2 regions of the Paenibacillus marchantiae genome follow, and region 2 is predicted to be linked to the other one. Evidence: a T-box and tRNA genes for the amino acid it is inferred to sense, from the RefSeq annotation. Region 2 holds a T-box; the other holds one or more tRNA genes.
What was found. A T-box is a leader RNA that pairs with one kind of tRNA and senses whether it is charged. The one in region 2 lies ahead of tyrS (tyrosine--tRNA ligase), so its partner is inferred to be a tRNA-Tyr.
Positions count from the first base shown of each region.

Region 1 (7,156 bases), 1.6 Mb from region 2:
TAGCGAAATTCCTTGTCAGGTAAATTCTGACCCGCACGAATGGCGTAACGACTTGGGCGCTGTCTCAACGAGAGATCCGGTGAAATTTTAATACCTGTGAAGATGCAGGTTACCCGCGACAAGACGGAAAGACCCCATGGAGCTTTACTGCAGCTTGATATTGAATTTGGGTACGATCTGTACAGGATAGGTGGGAGCCTTTGAAACGTGAGCGCCAGCTTGCGTGGAGGCACCGTTGGGATACCACCCTGATCGTATCTAGGTTCTAACCTGGTACCGTAATCCGGTGCGGGGACAGTGTCAGGTGGGCAGTTTGACTGGGGCGGTCGCCTCCTAAAGAGTAACGGAGGCGCCCAAAGGTTCCCTCAGAATGGTTGGAAATCATTCGAAGAGTGCAAAGGCATAAGGGAGCTTGACTGCGAGACCTACAAGTCGAGCAGGGACGAAAGTCGGGCTTAGTGATCCGGTGGTACCGCATGGAAGGGCCATCGCTCAACGGATAAAAGCTACCCTGGGGATAACAGGCTTATCTCCCCCAAGAGTCCACATCGACGGGGAGGTTTGGCACCTCGATGTCGGCTCATCGCATCCTGGGGCTGAAGTAGGTCCCAAGGGTTGGGCTGTTCGCCCATTAAAGCGGTACGCGAGCTGGGTTCAGAACGTCGTGAGACAGTTCGGTCCCTATCTGTCGTGGGCGTAGGAAATTTGAGAGGAGCTGTCCTTAGTACGAGAGGACCGGGATGGACGTACCGCTGGTGTACCAGTTGTTCCGCCAGGAGCACCGCTGGGTAGCTATGTACGGAAGGGATAAGCGCTGAAAGCATCTAAGCGTGAAGCCCCCCTCAAGATGAGATTTCCCAGTATGTAAGACCCCTTGAAGACGACGAGGTAGATAGGCTGGGGGTGGAAGTGCAGCAATGCATGGAGCTGACCAGTACTAATCGGTCGAGGGCTTATCCAAATATGCAAGTTATAAATCGCACATTTCGTTTCGGATCTAGTTTTCAGAGAATGATCTCTGAAGCATATTCCCTGATAGCTCAGTTGGTAGAGCACTCGACTGTTAATCGAGTTGTCACAGGTTCGAGCCCTGTTCGGGGAGCCATATGGAGAGGTGTCCGAGTTGGCCGAAGGAGCACGATTGGAAATCGTGTAGGCGCCACAAGCGTCTCGAGGGTTCGAATCCCTCTCTCTCCGCCATAGTAAGGCCCGTTGGTCAAGGGGTTAAGACACCTCCCTTTCACGGAGGTAACAGGGGTTCGAATCCCCTACGGGTCATATCTAACTTCAAAAAAAGAAGTTGATTTTCACAGCAGTTTTATGATAAGATCATAAATGTGTTGTTCGGAGGCTTAGCTCAGCTGGGAGAGCATCTGCCTTACAAGCAGAGGGTCGGGGGTTCGATCCCCTCAGCCTCCACCATATAACTTTTAATAACGACGCGGGGTGGAGCAGCCCGGTAGCTCGTCGGGCTCATAACCCGAAGGCCGCAGGTTCAAATCCTGCCCCCGCAATTATACTTTCTTTCAAGAAAGTGATCTGGAACCGTGGTGTAGTTGGCCTAACATGCCTGCCTGTCACGCAGGAGATCGCGGGTTCGAATCCCGTCGGTTCCGCCATTTTAATCTTTACATGAGGAAGCTGTTCACTAAATCTGCTATATGGCACCGAACGCCCTAGATAAAGTGTAACGTTTCGAGATTAAACTTTATTGTGGCTCGGTAGCTCAGTCGGTAGAGCAGAGGACTGAAAATCCTCGTGTCGGCGGTTCGATTCCGTCCCGAGCCACCATTTATCACAACTTAATACGCCGGTGTAGCTCAACTGGTAGAGCAACTGACTTGTAATCAGTAGGTTGGGGGTTCAAGTCCTCTCGCCGGCACCATGTAATCCTGGAGGATTAGCGAAGTGGCCAAACGCATCAGACTGTAAATCTGCTCCCGTACGGGTTCGGTGGTTCGAATCCATCATCCTCCACCAGTTTTTAGGGGCATAGTTTAAAGGTAGAACAACGGTCTCCAAAACCGTTGGTGTGGGTTCAATTCCTGCTGCCCCTGCCAATTAACTTTTAAGAGCATATTGTATTATGGCGGTCGTGGCGAAGTGGTTAACGCACCGGTTTGTGGATCCGGCATTCGGGGGTTCAATTCCCCTCGATCGCCCTTTTGTTTTTTGGGGATTAGCCAAGCGGTAAGGCAACGGACTTTGACTCCGTCATGCATAGGTTCAAATCCTATATCCCCAGCCATTATGCGGACGTGGCTCAGCGGTAGAGCATCGCCTTGCCAAGGCGAGGGTCGCGGGTTCGATTCCCGTCGTCCGCTCCAAAATATGGCGCCATAGCCAAGTGGTAAGGCACAGCTCTGCAAAAGCTTTATCCCCAGTTCGAATCTGGGTGGCGCCTCCAGTATATTTTTATAAAAACATCATATGCCGGCGTGGCGGAATGGCAGACGCGCTCGACTCAAAATCGAGTGGGAAACCGTGGAGGTTCGAGTCCTCTCGCCGGTATTCAAGCAAGTAAGGAAAAGCTCATTAGATGCAAAATCTAATGAGCTTTTTTTATTTGATGGGTTGAAAGATGACTTGTGGTACTTAGGCAAAGAGGGGGATCCTGAATGGATTCTTGTAGGTCACCACAACAATTACTGCAGGGGAATTCAGCATGATGTGCTTGGGCAAATACGCGACATTCTGGTATCTCTAGATTCAAAGTAGTGCTTTACCTGTAAATTGGCGACCTTTCAATTGCTGTGCTACTGCGTCAATTTCATCCCCTAATTTCTTATGGCTTATAGAAGGAGATGAAGTTATTTTTGTTTATGTATTGACGCATAACTTCAATGAGTATATTGTAGACATATAAAGTCTCTGATATTATTTTGAATAATTATGGATATTATAGCTCTTTTAAACATATAAAAGATGCTTATCAAAACAAGATAATATCCTTTTTGCGAGCGGATTTATATTTTATAAAAGAAATGGAGGGAAGCAACGTGTCTGAGGAAAAACATATATCCAAGCATTCTGAAATATTATTCGATCTATCTATGTGGGAAGAAGCGTGGAAGAATCAGTCCACAGCTTCAACATACAATATGAAGAGCGCAGCGTTTGACGCGAAATCAGCGTTTGAACGATGGGCTAGAGAATATCATCAACAATCGTTTACAGAAGAAGGAAAGCAGCGATCCGGACGCATCATAGGCTGGATTGAAAATCAGGGAGTGAGTTTTGACGGGGTATCGATATTAGACATTGGAGCAGCGTCGGGCATCTTTACGATTCCTTTTGCAACCAAAGGAGCGACCGTTACAGCTGTAGAGCCCTCTGAACTGTTAGTTTCATTAATGAAGGAGACAATTCCTGCATCCCTTACATCCAGTATTGATATCGTTTCAGAGCGGTTCGAGGATATATCGATTCAGGACAAGGGTTGGGAGAAGAAATATGATTTTGCATTTGCATCCATGTGCCCGGCAATGTCGAATTGGGAAACGATTGAACAGGCGATCAGCACTGCCCGAAAGTATGTTTATATCAGCACGATGGCTGGACCGAGAGAACACACACTAATAAATGAGCTTAAAGAGGTACTAGGTGTCTATCCATCATACAACGCTGGAGATATGGGATATATACAACAGCTGCTGTACCTGAAAGATTATTCTTACACCACCTTGATCACTAAAGAAACAAGTTATATGGAGATGTCTGTTGAGGAAGTCGTTGATAAGCTTCAGGAGTGGCTTAGTACGCATGAACTGCCAACGGATGAAGGTTCACTTGCCCTGGCTGAGCAATATATTAGAGACACTTACAAGGATGGTATGGTTACATTCTCACGTGGAGGGAAGTTCGGTAAAATTCTGATTCAATTGGAGCAACCGAATATGAAAGTGGTACGGCCCAAGTAACAGTACACCCATTTCAGCAATAATCAATTTAGATGAAATTTTAAGGGAGCAAAGGGAGCAGTTATACTGCTCCCTTTTGATGTTCATATATAAAACAACTTATTCTTCGACTAAATAACAAACGTTCTTCTTCTATAGATAGAAATAGTTATAACCGTCGTACTTCATCACCAAAAGAGCCAATTATTGCTTTATGGATAGATCAGGCTTCTGCTTTCGTTCCCTATACTGTCCAGGAGTGATCCCTTCCCATTTTCGAAAAGAACGGATAAAGTTCTGCGGGTTGTTATAACGAAGCCGTGCGGCAATATCCTTGACCGCTAGCTCGCTTTCGTCAAGCCACTTTTTAGCTATACTGAAGCGGTACTTCGTCAGATACTCACTGAAAGCACAGCCTGTCTCTTTGCGGAACACACTACTTAGGTAGTTGGCATTGTAGTGAAGTCTGGATGCGCATTCCTCCAACGTCAGATCCTTATCGTATTCTTTCTGGATGATGGCAATCATTTTCTCGGATATGTGCTGATATTGGGCGTACTGTCTTTCTTTCAAAATGAGAATGATCGGTATGATGATATGATTGTTAAACCATTGCTCAACCTCAGCTGCGTACTGTAGAGCATGAAGTTCATTGAAGATAGACCCATGGCCTTTGGAGATCTGTCCCAATCGTATACCGGATTCCTGCATCATCTGCAAAATATGTGTTAACAATCGGGTAAGTGCTACCTGATATTCTTCCGGTGTACATTCCATGCCGAACAGCACTTCAAGCAACTGATGGAGATGAGAGGAGGCCTGGGCTTCATCGGCATTTTGGATAGCCTGAATCAGCGTATACTCCAGTGATTCTGGATATGGAAGTGCCCAATGGGAGGTACGATTATCGATCGCCTCAAATTGAAAGATGATGCCTGCTCCCAGTTTCATTCGATGCTTGAGCGCTTCAAGGGCCTCCGTATAAGCTTGCGGTATCTGAAATAGGGAGACGTGGGGCCGACTAAAGCCAATGCTTACCTGGAGACTAAGGATCTCACTGATCTGAAGTTGTAGTTGTTCCGTTAACGTATACACATGCTGTGAAAAGCGAACACGATCTTTCTCAGGGGTACCGATAATTGTAATAACAGCCTGTTCATATACGACAGGAAGTAACTGTTGTTCTGCATAAACACTCTCCTCCAGTATATTCTGAACGGCAAACAGCAACAAATCACGATCCTTGGCATGATATTTGGTGTGATTCATAAGATCAGCCTGGATTGCAATGACGGCTATTTGTTGCCATTTTTGAAGCTGTGAACCATAACCATTCTCTCTGAGTGTGTCATGAAGAGTGGATGGAGCATTTTTGCCCAGAAGCAGGTTGATTAGAAAATGAGTGCGGATCTGCAACTTATACTGATTCAATTTGCTTTCAAGTTGGGATCGAGAAGCAGACAGCTGTGAAACGCCAGCTCTGATTTGCTCAAATTCATCCATATGAAGGGTAGAATTGGTTTCCAAGTTACCTTTGGATAAGCGTTTATCACCAAGTTGTACGAGAAGCTTGCGTATGGGTATAACCATTCTTCTCGAACCTGCCCATGAGAGCAACAGTGAAAGCAGTAGCATAGCGACACTGATATACATGGTGTGCAACCCAATTTGAACATACTCGTGAGTAAGAATATTCGTAGGCGAAATGAGAATATATGTCCACCCTTTTAGAGAAGAATGCGTATAGGACAGCGAGTAACGTGTATCTGCAATACGTACCTCCCGTTGGCCTGAAGAGGCAGCGAATCCACGGATAGATAACAGCTCGCTAAGATTGGTACCGGATTCGCTATCTTTTATTCCTGCTGCAGCCAATGGCTGACCAATATATTCGGGATCGGGGTGGACCATGATGCGTTGTTTACGATTCAAAATGATTAGTCCGACCTTAGAGCTGTCTGGTGAATCCTCTTCCAGTGGTTTTTGCAGTGAACATGCGGGAATTCCCGCAATCAGGGCAGCGTCAGAAGAAACATTTACATCGGGTATCGATCTGGCGAGTGCAATATGGTAAATGCAGCCTGAATTCATCAAGCGTTCATTATTGTTAAACACGGATGATGGTGTAAGCTGCCAACCGGATGTGAGTGTGTTCGATAATAAGTCTTTCATGGGCAGAGCCATTGGAAAATCAGTATTCAGGTACAGGCCAGCATGATCGATAAGCCAATCCTGGGTCTGATTTACGAGTGTAATATCCATTAGAGGCTCCCATGATCTCATATTCTTGAATTCGGTCTGTAACTTCTCAGCAAACAAAGGCCCGGTGCCCTGAACCGATGATGATGAAGTTAGCGAATGGAGCGTGTCCGGTGACCGAACGGCCTGATCGAGCATATAGCTTACGGTTGCAAGTTTGTGCTCCACGTTGGTTTGCATTTGGATTAACAGTTGTTTATTAGCTTGAGCACGATGCAGCTCTGATTGTTTTGAAGAATAGATAAAAGCGGCGATTCCCGTCAACAGAATGGGCAGGGTACTTAACAAGATTCCGAAGACTATCATTTTATGTAGATAGCTGAATGATCGCACAGGTCCACTCCTGACTTTTGGATTAGTAACACTTTCTATTTTAGTAAACGCTTACATATAGAACAATCTAAATTTTGTTTATTTGGATAAAAAAGTAATAAAAATTCAAGTGGAAATGAAGATCATAAAATCGTTCAAATAATAATTGAGGTCGTTTTATCTTTAATGGAAGGCATAATGGGAAACGTCAGTCGAGGGAGAACGTAGATAAGAGGTATGGACGTCGTATTCATACGGGGTGAAACGGCTTTGAAGAAGGTTAATAAGGGATATCTAAGGCCTTTATTCGGTATAGTGGCCAATGGTCTGATCCAGGGACAGTCAAAGGTCCAACCCGATCCCCGACCTGAGTCTAGGATGAAAAACCGTCCACGGTCTGTTTTGAAAAGTCGCAGTTTCCCCTAGAATAAGGACATAAGGTTAAACAAGAAACAAACGAACAAACACACAAACCAAAATTAACGAACCGAAAGGGTGGTGAACAATAATTATGAGATGGAATAAAGGAAATGGCTGGGCGGTTGTACTGATTGCATTGGGTGCACTCCTCCTCTTCGGGAAGTTAACTCCTCTACTGGGACATTTAATGGGTTATCTAATTCCGATCCTGATGATTGCACTTGGCTACTACGGAGTTAAACGAGGAAATGTACTGCTTGGATGGA
Region 1 is NZ_CP118270.1:56,174-63,329, reverse strand. It holds rRNA gene PTQ21_RS00395 (23S ribosomal RNA) at 1-961, shown strand, start outside; tRNA gene PTQ21_RS00390 (tRNA-Asn) at 1,030-1,105, shown strand; tRNA gene PTQ21_RS00385 (tRNA-Ser) at 1,109-1,200, shown strand; tRNA gene PTQ21_RS00380 (tRNA-Glu) at 1,207-1,278, shown strand; tRNA gene PTQ21_RS00375 (tRNA-Val) at 1,347-1,422, shown strand; tRNA gene PTQ21_RS00370 (tRNA-Met) at 1,441-1,514, shown strand; tRNA gene PTQ21_RS00365 (tRNA-Asp) at 1,542-1,619, shown strand; tRNA gene PTQ21_RS00360 (tRNA-Phe) at 1,716-1,791, shown strand; tRNA gene PTQ21_RS00355 (tRNA-Thr) at 1,810-1,885, shown strand; tRNA gene PTQ21_RS00350 (tRNA-Tyr) at 1,895-1,980, shown strand; tRNA gene PTQ21_RS00345 (tRNA-Trp) at 1,987-2,060, shown strand; tRNA gene PTQ21_RS00340 (tRNA-His) at 2,090-2,162, shown strand; tRNA gene PTQ21_RS00335 (tRNA-Gln) at 2,174-2,248, shown strand; tRNA gene PTQ21_RS00330 (tRNA-Gly) at 2,253-2,327, shown strand; tRNA gene PTQ21_RS00325 (tRNA-Cys) at 2,334-2,407, shown strand; tRNA gene PTQ21_RS00320 (tRNA-Leu) at 2,433-2,511, shown strand; gene PTQ21_RS00315 (class I SAM-dependent methyltransferase) at 3,000-3,920, shown strand; gene PTQ21_RS00310 (helix-turn-helix domain-containing protein) at 4,104-6,464, opposite strand; gene PTQ21_RS00305 (LiaF transmembrane domain-containing protein) at 6,982-7,156, shown strand, end outside.
Region 1: it encodes a tRNA-Tyr, which carries the amino acid that the T-box ahead of tyrS (tyrosine--tRNA ligase) is inferred to sense. The anticodon was not compared.

Region 2 (7,156 bases):
ATCGTTGCTTGTTCGGTTTCACTCGGTCTTGGCGTCACGGCTGTGCCGGATCTGTTTGCCCAGCTGCCTCAAAGTATCCGCATTATTGTTGGTGATGGTATTATCACAGGCAGTCTGTGTGCCATCCTGCTCAATGTTTTCTTTAACCTCGGATTTAAAAAAGAGAGTCTGCCCGTACAGCCTGTACAAGCTCAAGAAGCACATACTTAAGATTGTCTTGTAACAGGTATGCGATCTGAATAAATGGAACAGACCCAAGATGTATTGGTTGAGGTGGAATGATCGGAATGACTCCCCTTGCCAATGAACCTCTTGGGTCTTTATTTTGGGTAAACTGCAGAGTACAATTGGATATTTTTACTCAACATACCCCGGAAGCTTTTCACCTGTGATGAGTTCGAAAAGTTTTGCAGATTTCTTCTTAGTTAATTGAACATAAGTAGGTTTACTTTCAATGATGATTTCAACCTGATCCTGATGGGGACTGATCCAGAGGTTATAGATGACACTTTTATCTGAGGAATCTGTGTTCTTTTTCTCGAAAAAGAATTTATAATCCGGAGGTCGCACCATATCCGCTATAGTATTGTTCGACGGGATAGAGGCGGTGATGTTCCTGATGGCTTGCACCTGTGCTGGATCGGTAATTTTTCTATACAGGGTATATTGATTGGAGCTCTCAACCGGTTGTTGAACGATAACCTGATTTCCCTTTGATTGTATGTTGTCCGCTGAACAACCCGTAAGGCACATAAACAAAAGTGTTATAGACCCAATCCAATAGATGTATTTTCTCAATTTGATCACCCCTTGATCTCTAAACGGTGTCCCGGGTATGAAAGTTACAGCAGGATGAATGCAAAAGGGATATAAATATGCTAAAGTTTCATCATGAACATGCTACATGTTCTTTCCGTTGAATTTCCATGCGACTACATAAATGAGCATTGGTTCACAAGGCTAAAATAAAACGAAGGGATATCATGATATCGCTTGGTTACAGAAAAGGAGTTGTGATCACATGCAACAAGAAACGCTGAAAAAAGGGTGGCACTTCGACAACAGTTATGGACGTTTGCCACAGACCTTTTTTACAAATCAGGGTGCGGTACCTGTTCAATCACCGAAGTTGATCATCTTCAATACATCGCTTGCAGCCAGCCTGGGGCTGAATGCTGAGGCTCTTAACAGTGATGAAGGAGCGGAGGTGTTTGCAGGTAACCTGATTCCGGAAGGTGCCGAGCCTCTCGCTCAGGCCTATGCGGGTCATCAATTCGGTAATTTTAACATGCTTGGTGATGGACGGGCTTTGCTGCTGGGAGAACAAATCACGCCACAAGGCGAGCGAGTGGATATCCAGCTGAAAGGTTCGGGAAGAACCCCATACTCTCGCGGAGGCGATGGACGTGCTGCCGTTGGGCCAATGCTGCGTGAGTATATTATTAGTGAAGCGATGTATGCACTCGGCATTCCAACAACGCGAAGTCTGGCGGTTGTATCTACTGGAGAAAACATTACACGCGAAACAGAGCGACCTGGTGCAATCCTGACTCGGGTGGCTTCAAGTCATTTACGTGTAGCAACCTTCCAATACGCAGCCAGATGGGGATCGATTGATGAGCTCAGAGCATTGGCTGACTATACACTGAAACGGCATTTTCCCGATATTGCCGAAGCCGATAATCGCTATCTCCAGTTACTTCAGGAAGTCATTCGTCGACAGGCTTCACTTATCGCCAAGTGGCAACAGGTTGGTTTCATTCATGGCGTAATGAATACAGATAATATGGCCATCAGTGGTGAAACCATCGATTATGGGCCGTGTGCGTTTATGGATGCCTACAATCCAGCGACGGTATTTAGCTCCATTGACACGCAAGGTCGGTATGCATATGGAAATCAACCGTATATTGGCGGCTGGAATCTGGCTCGGTTTGCCGAGACGCTTCTGCCACTGCTGCATGAGGATGAAGAACAGGCTGTACAAATCGCTCAGGATGCGATTGCACAATTCTCTGAATTGTATCACCACCACTGGCTCTCGGGAATGCGGAGCAAGCTGGGCTTGTTTAATGAAGAGGCTGAGGATGAAGCGCTAATCAGGGATCTTCTTGAATTGATGGAGAAGCATAGTGCAGATTACACAAATACGTTTCTCGCACTGACCTTTGATACGCTCAACGGAGCTCCTTTATTCGATACTTCAGAGTTTGCGGAGTGGAATGAGCGTCGCCAGGCAAGATTAGGCAGACAGCAGGAAGGGAAAGAAGAATCGCAGCAATTGATGAGAACTAGCAACCCAGCGGTGATTCCTCGTAATCATCGGGTGGAAGAAGCACTGGACCGAGCGGAGAATCACGGAGATCTTAGTGTGATGGAGAAACTTCTTGCTGTTCTTTCAAACCCGTTTGCACATTCTACCGAACAAGCTGAGTACGCGGAACTGCCTACGCAGTGCGATACCTCCTACCGGACTTTTTGTGGAACCTGATTGAAAACTTGTTATGAAGAGGCTGCCATTGGCAGCTTTTTCATTATCATGTCAAAAGGAGATTTTATTTCCAACATACTAAGCAAAACAGAGATTGCAAAAACTCTTTTTCAGTTGCTTGAGCGGACATCCTTCCGCAGGCAGCAGATTGAGGACTATGTTAACCGCTTGTTTGAGAGCTTTAAAGGGGAAGGAGTTCCATATGTAGAGATTGAAAATGATGCATATATAGTTCGTATATACGAGCGTGGCATGGTTATGTTGGAAAAAAGAATGGAACAGACGGAAGAAGTAATCTACTGGCTGCTGGAGGATATCATTTTTACGGCAGCGCATGTGGAATTGCTGAAACGATATGGTGTGGATAATAAACAGACACACTTGAATTACACAAACGCAGTGACGCAAGAATTGACCCAAAGTGTTGAGAAGGCTTTCCAACAGCTTGGAGATCCTTACTTGTATTGGCATCAGACGGGTAAACGGCAAGATCTGGAGAGGCTGGAACCAAGAAAAGAGAGGTGATTGACATGAGTGAACAGGATATTAATGATGTGTGGTATGAGTATGCGTTCACCTTTGTGGGGAAAAAGAATGAATCCGCTCAGGGCTGGGCTGCGTTAACAACGAATGAACAGGAAATTGCTGCTTTATGGCTGCTAGAGATGGACGTCTTTAACGGTGGTTTTGTTCAATTTTTCTGCAACTGGGGCGAAGAGGTATACCTATACGCGTTGCAGGCATTACATACCATTGGTGCGACTCAAGTAATGGACATCATAAAGTCAGCATATGTCTGCATTAAGCATTTGGGAGAGGATGAAAGACTTGCTGAACTGTGGGATATTCCTACGTTTCTAACAGTAGAGGAGGAGCAACATCTTGATGTGCTGGATCAGCAATTTTGGAACAATGAAGATCAGATTGCAGAAAAGGCTTATGCATATTACCACGAGAAGTTGAACAAGATGTCTTTATAAACTTTGGCGTAGGCATTCATCTGTTGCTCTATATAAAGATTAAATACTTGGCCTTGCAATGATATTAACGTTCGGCTATACTGGCTATAAATTGAATACATGAATTACGTTGATAGAGCGCAGTAGCGGCTTTGTCCCTGTTACAGAAAGTCAGGGGTTGATGGAACCTGATACATACAAGGGCTGCGAATTACACTCTGGAGTACTTGGGTAATGCCAAGCGGAATGGCAAACGATATTTTGCTGAAAGCGGTATGGACAGCGTGTGAGTTGTTGTCTGTGCAAGTTGGGTGGTACCACGGTTATGATAATCGTCCCTATGTCTATTGAAGACAAGGCGGCGATTTTTTTGTGTCCAAAAAAGCCTCGCCCGGCTTAGCTCCTTGTGAATTAACGTAGATCATGGCCTAATACCAATGCATAGAGAAGGGGTTGTTTGTTTTGAATATTATTGATGAACTGGAATGGCGCGACGCCATTAATCAACAGACAGATGCGGAGGGTCTGCGTGAGCTGACAGAGACCACGTCGGTTTCATTGTATTGCGGAGTTGACCCTACAGGAGACAGCATGCACATCGGACATTTGATTCCGTTCATGATGCTGAAACGTTTCCAACTCGCTGGGCACCGTCCAGTCATTCTGATTGGTGGGGCAACAGGAACGATTGGTGATCCAAGTGGTCGTCAATCGGAACGTTCCCTGCAAACGTTGGAAGAGGTACAAGCCAATGTAGATGCTCTGACTGCACAAATGAAAAAGCTTTTCGTAACGGATGGCGACAATCAGGTACGTATGGTCAATAACTACGACTGGACACACAAAATCAATGTGATTGAATTTTTGCGTGACTACGGTAAGAACTTTAACCTCAACACGATGCTAGCCAAAGATGTGGTTGCGAGCAGACTGGAAGATGGAATTTCGTTTACCGAGTTCTCCTACCAGATTCTCCAATCGCTCGATTACCTGCACCTGTTCCAACATGAGGATGTACAGCTGCAAATCGGCGGTTCCGATCAATGGGGCAACATTACAAGCGGTCTGGACCTGATCCGTAAAAAAGAAGGGCCAGAAGCTAAAGCTTACGGTCTGACGATCCCGCTGATGCTCAAATCCGACGGAACGAAATTCGGTAAATCCGCAGGCGGGTCCATCTGGCTTGATGCGAATAAGACGACTCCATTCGAATTCTACCAGTTCTGGGCGAACACGGATGACCGTGATGTAATCAAATACCTGAAATACTTCACATTCCTAAGCAAAGAAGAAATTGAAGCTTTGGCTGAAAAGGTAGAAACGGAGCCCCACAAGCGTGAAGCACAAAAGGCACTCGCTGAAGAAATGACGAAATTTGTTCACGGCGACGACATGCTGGAGCAGGCGAAACGCATTACCGCAGCACTCTTCAGCGGAGACATTCGTTCCCTTACAGCTGACGAAATCGAGCAGGGCTTTAAAGAAATGCCGACCTTCGAAACCGATGGTGAAGCAAAAAATATTGTAGACTGGCTCGTGGATCTTGGCCTGGAGCCATCCAAACGTCAGGCGCGTGAGGATGTCACCAAAGGGGCCATTTCCATGAATGGTGAGAAAGTTACGGAACTGGAATTCACGGTCTCTGCAGAGCACGCAATCGGTGGTAAATTCATCATTATCCGTAAAGGCAAGAAAAACTACAGTCTGGTGAAATTGAAGTAGCCATAAGATTACATTATGAATCTTGGGAAGGTAGATGCAAAGGTTTCATCTTCCCAAGGAACACAAAAAAGGACCGTCTCCAATCATGTCAATGACGGAACTGACCCCATAACGAGAGACAAATTAAAACACCTTCAAGTGAATGAAACCTTGTCGTAAGATAAGGAGATCATCTTGGAGGTGTTTTTGCATTGGCAACTAGAGTAAGTTATCCCGTGGAACTAAAGATGAAAGCCATAGAAATGAGATTAGCAGAAGTACCCGTAAAAGAAGTTATGGAGAAACTGGGGATACGGAATGAATCACAGCTGAAAACGTGGATGAGGTGGTATCGAAAAGGAGAAGTTCATCGCCTGGAGCAACCCGTAGGCAAGCAATATAGCTATGGAAAAGGCCCAGGTCACTCCACAGAGCTCGAAAAAGTTAAAGCAGAAAACCGTTTCCTGAAGCAACAATTGGAACTGCTAAAAAAGTACAAGGAATTGGAACGGAGGTGGAAGCTGAGGTCGTCATCGCCTGGATTGAATCCATTCGAGAAGAAGTAACTATATCTGAGGCTTGTACATGGCTTGGAATTGCTCGTGCGACCTACTACCGCTGGAAGGCAGCCGTTGAGAGGAAGCGCCCAGATCCAACAGTGGAGAAAGTCATCCAACTTTGCACTCAACACAAGTTTCGGTATGGGTATCGAAAGATCACTGCCTTACTTCGATCAGAAGGTCCAATTAATCACAAGAGAGTTCAGCGAATCATGCAGTGCGAGGGATTACAATGCCGAGTGAGGATCAAGAAGCGAAAAACGACTGGGCAACCGGCACAACCAGCGGAACATCTGCTTAAACGAAAGTTTCATGCAGAAGCTCCGTTGCAAAAATTGGTGACTGACATTACGTATTTGCCGTTTGGTAACAAAATGTTGTACCTTTCAAGCATTTTGGATCTGTACAACGGAGAAATTGTCGCTTACAGTATAGCGGACAAGCAGGACACATGCTTAGTTCTGGATACATTGAATCAAATTCCAGAGCGAAGCAATATGCTGCTCCATAGCGACCAAGGTAGCGTGTACACGTCCCAGAATTACCAGGCTGTAGTAAAGGGAAAGGGCATTATCATGAGCATGTCCCGAAAAGGAACGCCCGCTGATAATGCCCCCATAGAGTCGTTTCATTCCACACTAAAGTCTGAAACGTTCTACCTCGAAGATCTGATGTCTACAACGACGGCCATCGTTGAACAGACCGTTCGAAACTACATTACTTACTATAACTCAATTCGAATTCAAACAAAACTAAATAACCAGTCTCCGATGGATTTCCGAAGACTGGCTACTTAACTTGCAAGGTGTTTTGATCCCTGTCTCACAAAAGGGGTGCAGTCCCGACATCATGGAGACGGTCCTTTTTATATTCCATCCGCAAATGGCTTATTAGTTATTCATTTATTGATTCACAATCGCTGTGATCTCTTCATCCAGATCCAGTCTTACATTCTCACGGTAAGCCCGAATGTCGTATTCACTGTGCAGATAGCGCAGGATCGCTTCAATCATGTTGGATTCGACCAGATACTGACTGCGGCCTTGAATCCAGACTTCTGCGGAATATCCCGTATCTTCTTCCCAGCTCAGTTCCACATTGACATCGGTTGGGCGAACACCCTTGCGTTCAGCCATGTGAATACAGATCGCGTTGACAATTTCATCCATGCTCAGAACCATAGAGATTAGTACCGTCCGTTTCTGTTACGGTCATCATCATCACGATCATTTTTGCGGTCATAACGACCATCTGCTGCTGGTTTACGACGATTCGTAATGGCTCTGAACAGGGCCATCGCGAGCATCACGATCAGCATAATTGCAGCTACGTTTACGAGCAATCCAAGAATGTTACCCAGAGCGCCCATGCCACCGAACAATCCGCCGAACATCATGCCAGCAAGACCACCCAGCATCATACCTTTCATAAATCCACCGCCACCG
Region 2 is NZ_CP118270.1:5,474,599-5,481,754, reverse strand. It holds gene PTQ21_RS24610 (nucleobase:cation symporter-2 family protein) at 1-210, shown strand, start outside; gene PTQ21_RS24605 (YhfM domain-containing protein) at 358-798, opposite strand; gene PTQ21_RS24600 (protein adenylyltransferase SelO) at 1,022-2,491, shown strand; gene PTQ21_RS24595 (Imm63 family immunity protein) at 2,540-3,016, shown strand; gene PTQ21_RS24590 (DMP19 family protein) at 3,022-3,471, shown strand; T-box leader at 3,572-3,793, shown strand; gene tyrS (tyrosine--tRNA ligase) at 3,913-5,172, shown strand; one part of gene PTQ21_RS24580 (IS3 family transposase) at 5,364-5,637, shown strand; one part of gene PTQ21_RS24580 (IS3 family transposase) at 5,637-6,508, shown strand; gene PTQ21_RS24575 (YxcD family protein) at 6,614-6,892, opposite strand; gene PTQ21_RS24570 (hypothetical protein) at 6,898-7,156, opposite strand, start outside.